2 regions of the Mycobacterium decipiens genome follow, and region 2 is predicted to be linked to the other one. Evidence: predicted binding sites of a transcription regulator. Region 2 holds the regulator's gene; the other holds the start of a gene.
The links. The regulator LexA, encoded in region 2, represses DNA repair genes until DNA is damaged. The targets are predictions, from matches to a motif close to CGAACANNTGTTCG.
Positions count from the first base shown of each region.

Region 1: a site for LexA is predicted at 1,655-1,668, ahead of ruvC (crossover junction endodeoxyribonuclease RuvC). Genes of this name have one in related genera too.

Region 1 is NZ_OY970459.1:1,990,116-1,993,517, reverse strand. It holds gene ruvB (Holliday junction branch migration DNA helicase RuvB) at 1-491, opposite strand, end outside; gene ruvA (Holliday junction branch migration protein RuvA) at 488-1,081, opposite strand; gene ruvC (crossover junction endodeoxyribonuclease RuvC) at 1,078-1,632, opposite strand; gene AADZ55_RS09135 (DUF4178 domain-containing protein) at 1,980-2,588, shown strand; gene AADZ55_RS09130 (DUF2617 family protein) at 2,608-3,111, shown strand; gene AADZ55_RS09125 (DUF4247 domain-containing protein) at 3,108-3,402, shown strand, end outside.
Region 2 is NZ_OY970459.1:1,882,903-1,886,304, forward strand. It holds gene AADZ55_RS08590 (LGFP repeat-containing protein) at 1-1,004, shown strand, start outside; gene lexA (transcriptional repressor LexA) at 1,026-1,736, opposite strand; gene AADZ55_RS08600 (LysM peptidoglycan-binding domain-containing protein) at 2,024-2,527, shown strand; gene nrdR (transcriptional regulator NrdR) at 2,691-3,155, shown strand; gene AADZ55_RS08610 (peroxynitrite isomerase) at 3,183-3,402, shown strand, end outside.

The sequences.
Region 1 (3,402 bases), 110 kb from region 2:
GTGGTCGCCCCGACCAGGGTAAAGGGCGCGACGTCCAGCGGAATCGACGTCGCCCCAGGGCCCTTGCCGACGACCACGTCCACCCGGAAGTCCTCCATGGCCAGGTAGAGCATCTCCTCGGCTGGTCGCGCGATGCGATGGATCTCGTCGATGAACAGCACGTCGTGTTCGACCAGGTTGGACAGCATCGCGGCCAGGTCGCCCGCGCGTTCCAGCGCGGGCCCCGACGTCACCCGCAACGACGACCCGAGCTCGGCGGCGATGATCATCGCCAGCGACGTCTTGCCCAGGCCCGGTGGCCCGGACAGCAGAATGTGATCCGGCGTGCTGCCGCGGTTTTTGGCTCCCTCGATGACCAGCTGCAGCTGTTCGCGCACCCGGGGCTGGCCGATGAACTCACGCAACGAGCGGGGCCGCAGGCTGACGTCGATGTCGCCTTCGCCGACGGTGAGCGCGGGCGAGACGTCGCGCTCCGCCGGCTCGTCAGTCATCGGGCCTTCCCCAGCAGCGACAAAGCGGCCCGCAGGGCGCCCGACGTTGTCGCATCGTGGCTCCCGGCCAGTACCTTGTCGGTGGCTTCCTCGGCCTGTTTGGCCGCAAAACCGAGGCCGACCAGCGCCTCCACCACGGGACTGCGCACCGCGTGGCCATTGACCGCGGGTGCTCCGGCGGCTGCGCCGGCTGGGCCGACCTTGTCGCGCAACTCCAGCACCATCCGTTCGGCGCCGCGTTTCCCGATGCCGGGCACCCGGGTCAGTGCCCCGACGTCGCCGTCGGCCAGCGCCTGCCGCAGCGCCGCAGCGTCGTGCACGGCCAGCGTCGCCATCGCCAGCCGCGGCCCGACGCCGGAGACCGACAGCAGCGTCAGGAACAGGTCACGGGTTTCCCCGTCGCAGAAGCCATACAGCGTCATCGAATCCTCGCGGACAATCATCGCGGTGGTCAGCCGGGCCTCGGTGCCGTGGCGCAGCGTCGCCAGCGTCGACGGCGTCGCATTCACCCGATAGCCGACACCCGCCGCCTCGACCACCACGTGATCGAGCGCCACCTCGAGGACCTCGCCGCGGACCGAGGCGATCATCGGGCGGCCTTCAGCTTGGCCGCATAGTTGCGGCGCTGCTGCGCGGCCAGCGCTTCGGCTTTGGCCATCCGGGCGATCATCGGCGCCCGCCAGCAGTGGCAGATCGCCAGGGCCAGCGCGTCGGCCGCGTCGGCCGGCGTCGGTTTGGCTTGCAGCGCAAGGATTCTGGTAACCATCGCAGTGACCTGCCCCTTGTCCGCGGCACCGTTGCCGGTAACCGCTGCCTTGACCTCGCTGGGGGTATGAAAGTGCACATCGACACCGCGCCTGGCCGCCGCCAGGGCGATGACGCCGCCGGCCTGGGCGGTGCCCATCACCGTCGTGACGTTCAGCTGGGAGAACACCCGCTCGATGGCCACCACGTCGGGATGGTGGGTGTCCAGCCAATGCTCGACGGCATCGCTAATGGCCAGCAGTCGCTCCGACAGGGCCGCGTCCGACGGGGTGCGCACCACATCGACGTCCAGCGCGGTGAGCTGCCGACCGCGCCCGCTCTCGATAAGCGACAGCCCGCATCGGGTCAACCCGGGATCGACACCCATCACCCGCACCGCATGCTCCCTCAGGCGTTTCCGAACAACCGTTCGATACGGTAGCGGATCCCACCGACATCGCCGCGCAGGACACGCGCGGTTTGATCGATCACCTCGCCGAGCACCACCTCAGGTGGTTGTGACATCGGCCGGCACGACAGGCGGCGACGGGGCCAGCTACCCCAGATCGCAGACCGCCCGTCCGGCCCGCCGGACCTGCGGGTGGCACCGCCACCTCGGATAATCCGCTGGCACCGCGGGACCGTTGTGACACCAGGAGCAATCAAAGCTGTTACCTTAACCGCACCATCGATATTCCGCCGATCGACCAACCGCGGCGCAGTAGGCGGTACGAGAGGGTGCGTGTGGGAAGTCTGCTGGTTGTGCTCGCGGTGGCGCTGTTCATCGCCGCCATCATCGTTCTCGTCGTCGCCCTCCGGCGGCCCAAGACAGCACCCGAGCCGGGTGGTCGCCGGGATCCGCTCGCCTTCAACGCCATGCCGCAGTTCGGGCCGCGCCAGCTCGGCCCCGGTGCGGTTGTCAGCTACGGCGGCATCGACTACGTGGTACGCGGATCGGTCACCTTTCGCGAGGGTCCCTTCGTGTGGTGGGAGCATCTGTTGGAAGGCGGCGACCAGCCGGTCTGGTTCAGCGTGGAAGAGGACGACGGGCGCCTTGAACTTGCGATGTGGGCGAAACGCGCCGATCTTGACTTGCAGCCCGGTGGCCAGCACGTGGTCGACGAGGTGACGTATCGGCAGACCGAGCGTGGTCGGGCCGGGTACACCACCGAAGGCACCACGGGCCTGCCGGCGGGCGGCGACATGGACTACGTCGACTGCACCAACGCCGACGAGTCCGCGCTGCTGTCGTTCGAGCGCTGGGCGCCGAACATGCCCTGGGAGGTGGCCACCGGCAAGCCCGTGCTGCCCGGCGAGCTCACCGTCTACCCCGCGCCCCCCGCCTCGGCGTAGGACCCAGAGGACCAGATCGGTGCCGCTTCATCAGCTCGCCGTAACCCCGGCCGACGTATCAGGGGAACGGCTTGGTCTGGCGCTCAACGTGCCCGCGCCGCGGCCACTGGCCACCTGTCGACTGGCCCACCCGGTTGGTGGCCTCTTGCAGCTCGGCGTTCTGAGCGCATCACACGTCGTCACGGTCGAGCATCCCACCGGCGGCTTCTCCGAACAGGTGTCCTGCACCGCTCGCAGCCACGGGGGCGAACTGCCCGAGCGCACCGAAGCACCCGGCTATGACCTGCAATCCCGCACCCACACCCACGACGAGGTGACGTTTCGCCGGCTCGCGCGCGACCTTCGCGAACGCTGTGCTCTGGAAACCGGGTGGCTCGGCGGCGTGTTTCCCGGTGACGACGCCGCGTTGACCGCGCTGGCCGCCGAACCCTATTTGACCGGCTGGCGTTGGCGGACGTGGCACCTGTACCCGAGTGCATCCGGCGGGACGGTGGTCCATACGGCGAGCCGGTGGCGGCCATGAGCCGCAACCGGCTGTTCGGGGTTGCCGCCGTGCTTGCGGTCGCCGCCACGGTGTCCCTGATTTCCGGAATTACGTTGCTTAACAGGGATGTCGGCTCCTACATCGCGTCGCACTATCGCGAGGAATCCCGCGATGTGAACGGAACGCGTTATCTGTGCACCGGATCGCCAAAACAGGTGGCCGACACGCTCGCCAAGTACCGGGCCCCCGCGGCGCGCGCGTCCTACGGCGACACCGAGTACCTGCGCTACCGCAACAACATCGTGTCCGTCGGCCCGGACGGCACCTATC
Region 2 (3,402 bases):
GCAAGATTTCGTGGAACCGGTCAAAAAACACGTTCACCACGGAGCCCGCGAATCTGGCGCCGTTGCTGTCCGGTCTGCAGGTGTCGGGGCAGAACCAGCCAAGCACATCGGCGATGCCCCCGCATGGCAAGAAGTTCACCTGGCAGTGGTGGTGGCTGGGGGCCGCTGGCGCGGCGGTGCTTCTTATCGTCTTGGTGGCGTTGGGGATGTTCGGGTTGCGTCGGCGTCGCGGTCGCCGCGACACCGCTGCCTACGATCATGACCAAGCCCCGGATGCCGAATACGAGACCACGGCTGATGGGGACTGGCCGCGCGACGAAGAGTTCGGTTCCGAGCACTTCGGCTTCGGCGAGCAGTTCCCGCCGGAACGTCCGGTGCCGGACGGGGGATCCGCACCGCGGGTCAGTTGGCCGCGAGGGGCCGGGGCGGTTGCCGGTGTGGCCGAGGACGTTCCAGGTGGCGAAGGCTACGGCAGCGATCTGTGGTCCGGACCCGGCGGGGTTGGGATCGAGGACGAGGTCGACGACGAAGACCCCGACGCGGTGGACACCACTCCGACACCGGTCGTGTCGCAAGCCGACCTTTCCGAATCGGTCGGTCCCGATCCGATCGTTCCGGAACGCGTGGTACCGGAGACCTTCGTTCCGCAGGCCTTCGTTCCGGAAGCGGCGGACCCCGAAGCCGCGGTACCCGACGTCCACGCTCCGGACGCCGATATTGGTGACACTGCGTTTTCGGAGGCGGCGGTACCCGCAGCTGAAGAAAGAGGCGGGCGGCACGCGGCCGCAGAACCCCCGCAACCATCGAGCGCGGATGTGCGCCCGGCGATCCATCTGCCGCTCGAGGATCCGTACCAGATGCCGAACGGATATCCCATCAAAGCCAGTGTGAGCTTCGGTCTGTATTACACGCCCGCCGGTGCGCTGTACCACGACACGCTCGCCGAACTCTGGTTTGTCAGCGAGGAAGCCGCACAAGCCAACGGCTTCGTCAAGGCGGATTGACAGTCCGCCGCCGGACCGGCGTCAAACCTTGCGGATCACCGTGACGACCTTGCCAAGCACGGTGGCGTCGTTGCCCGGGATCGGATCGAAGGCCGGGTTGTGCGGCATCAGCCACACCTGGCCGCCCGCGCGTTTGAACGTCTTGACGGTTGCCTCACCGTCGATCATGGCCGCAACAATGTCGCCGTTGTCGGCGACATTTTGCTGTCGCACGACTACCCAGTCACCGTCGCAGATCGCGGCTTCCACCATCGAGTCACCGATCACCTTGAGCAGGAACAGGGTGCCCTCGCCAACCAGCTCACGGGGCAGCGGGAAGACGTCCTCGACGGCTTCCTCGGCAAGGATCGGCCCGCCGGCCGCGATGCGTCCCAGGACGGGGACGAAGGTGGGTTCCGGTAAGGCATCCGAGCCGGGCACTTCGGTGATCGGCGACGCCGCGACGTCGTCGGCCCCGCGCACATCGACGGCGCGGGGCCGGTTCGGGTCACGGCGCAGGTAGCCCTTGCGCTCCAGGGTGCGCAACTGGTGAGCCACCGAAGACGTCGACGTCAGACCGACCGCGTCGCCGATTTCCCGGATGCTCGGTGGATACCCGCGGCTAGTGACCGACGCGCGGATGACGTTGAGAATTGTGCGTTGTCGCTCGGTTAGCGCCGTGTCCACGGACTGCAACCGGCCGTCCGCGCCAATGGCTCCGCCGCCGACTGAGGTGTCGTTGCTGTCGCTCATGGCACCGAATGTAGCCGCACCCGTGCCAATAATCAAACATGTGTTCGACATGGTGTGTCGCGGCACCGGTGCACCGGGGCAACCCGGCGAATAACAAACGTGTAACTCGCGGTACGGCGGGGTATTCGCCGCACATGCCCGCGGTGCGACCGCCGGCAATTTGTCGGTGGTGTGGTTTAGCGTTTTGCTCGTGCGACACGCTTCGATCAAATGTTCGGGTATCGAACACACAAGCGACTAATGTGTCGAACACCCGAGCGATAGTCTTCTCAGCAGGAGGAACGACCATGACACTTTTCCAGGCAGGTCCGCCCCGTACCGCCAATCCGCCCAGTCTGCGAGTCCGGGTCGACGGGCCTGGCAGGCGCCGCGCCGACTTGACCCAATCGCGCCGGCCCGGCCGGTCTAGGCCGGCGGGTGCGCCGCTTCGCTACCGCGGCATCGGGGTCGGGCTTTCCATCGCGGGGCATCGCAGGAGGCCGGTCACGCCGGCCACGACGGTGGGGCTGGCTCTGCTCGCCGCGGTGATCACCGTCTGGCTGGGTCTGGTGGCGCAGTTCGGGGAGATGATCAACGGCGGTTCCTCCGAATGGTCCGCCGGTTCACCCGCTGGCGTTCCCTACCGGCTTGCCGTGGTGCGGGTTGAACCGGGGGAGTCCTTGCAAGATGTGGCGGCTCGGGTAGCGCCGAATGCGCCGGCTCGCCAGGTTGCCGATCGCATCCGCGAACTCAACGCGCTTGTGTCACCGGCGGTGGCCGCGGGCCAGACACTGATCGCGCCGGTCGGCTGACGGTATCGCGTTGTCCCGCCGAAACCGTTCTGCGCGAACGTTACTCGGTGACCGCGATGCCGAGCGCGCAACCATCGCGACTGCGGTGGCTCTGCGGCGGAGCGCACAGGTAGTCTCGGAGTCGTCTGCGATACCCGGATGTCAGGACGGCAAAGGAGCGGCCATGCATTGCCCGTTCTGCCGGCACCCCGATTCGCGCGTGATCGACTCGCGGGAAACCGATGAAGGCCAGGCTATCCGGCGTCGCCGGTCGTGCCCCGAGTGCGGACGACGATTCACTACCGTGGAGACCGCGGTGCTGGCCGTAGTCAAGCGCAGTGGTGTCACAGAACCCTTCAGTCGCGAGAAGCTGATCCGCGGTGTGCGCCGGGCATGCCAGGGGCGCCAGGTCGATGACGACGCGTTGAACCTGCTGGCCCAGCAGGTTGAGGATTCGGTGCGCGCCGCGGGGTCGCCGGAGGTCCCGAGTCACGATGTCGGCCTGGCTATCCTGGGTCCGTTGCGCGAACTCGACGAGGTGGCCTATCTACGGTTCGCGTCGGTGTACCGGTCGTTTTCTTCCGCGGACGATTTCGAGCGCGAGATTGAGGCGCTGCGCGCGCACCGCAACTTGTCAGCCCCGAGCTGACCTGTCGCGCAACGCTAGGCTTCCTGCATGCCTGTCGACCTGCACCCCGATCTCGCGGCACTGGCACCTCTGCTGGGTAATTGGGCGGGTCGCGGTGCGGGCAAGTACCCGACCATCCAGCCGTTCGAATACCTCGAGGAAGTTGCGTTCTCGCATGTGGGTAAACCGTTTCTGACGTACGCGCAGCGGACCAGGGCGGTAGCCGACGGCGCTCCGTTGCATGCCGAGACCGGGTATCTGCGTGTTT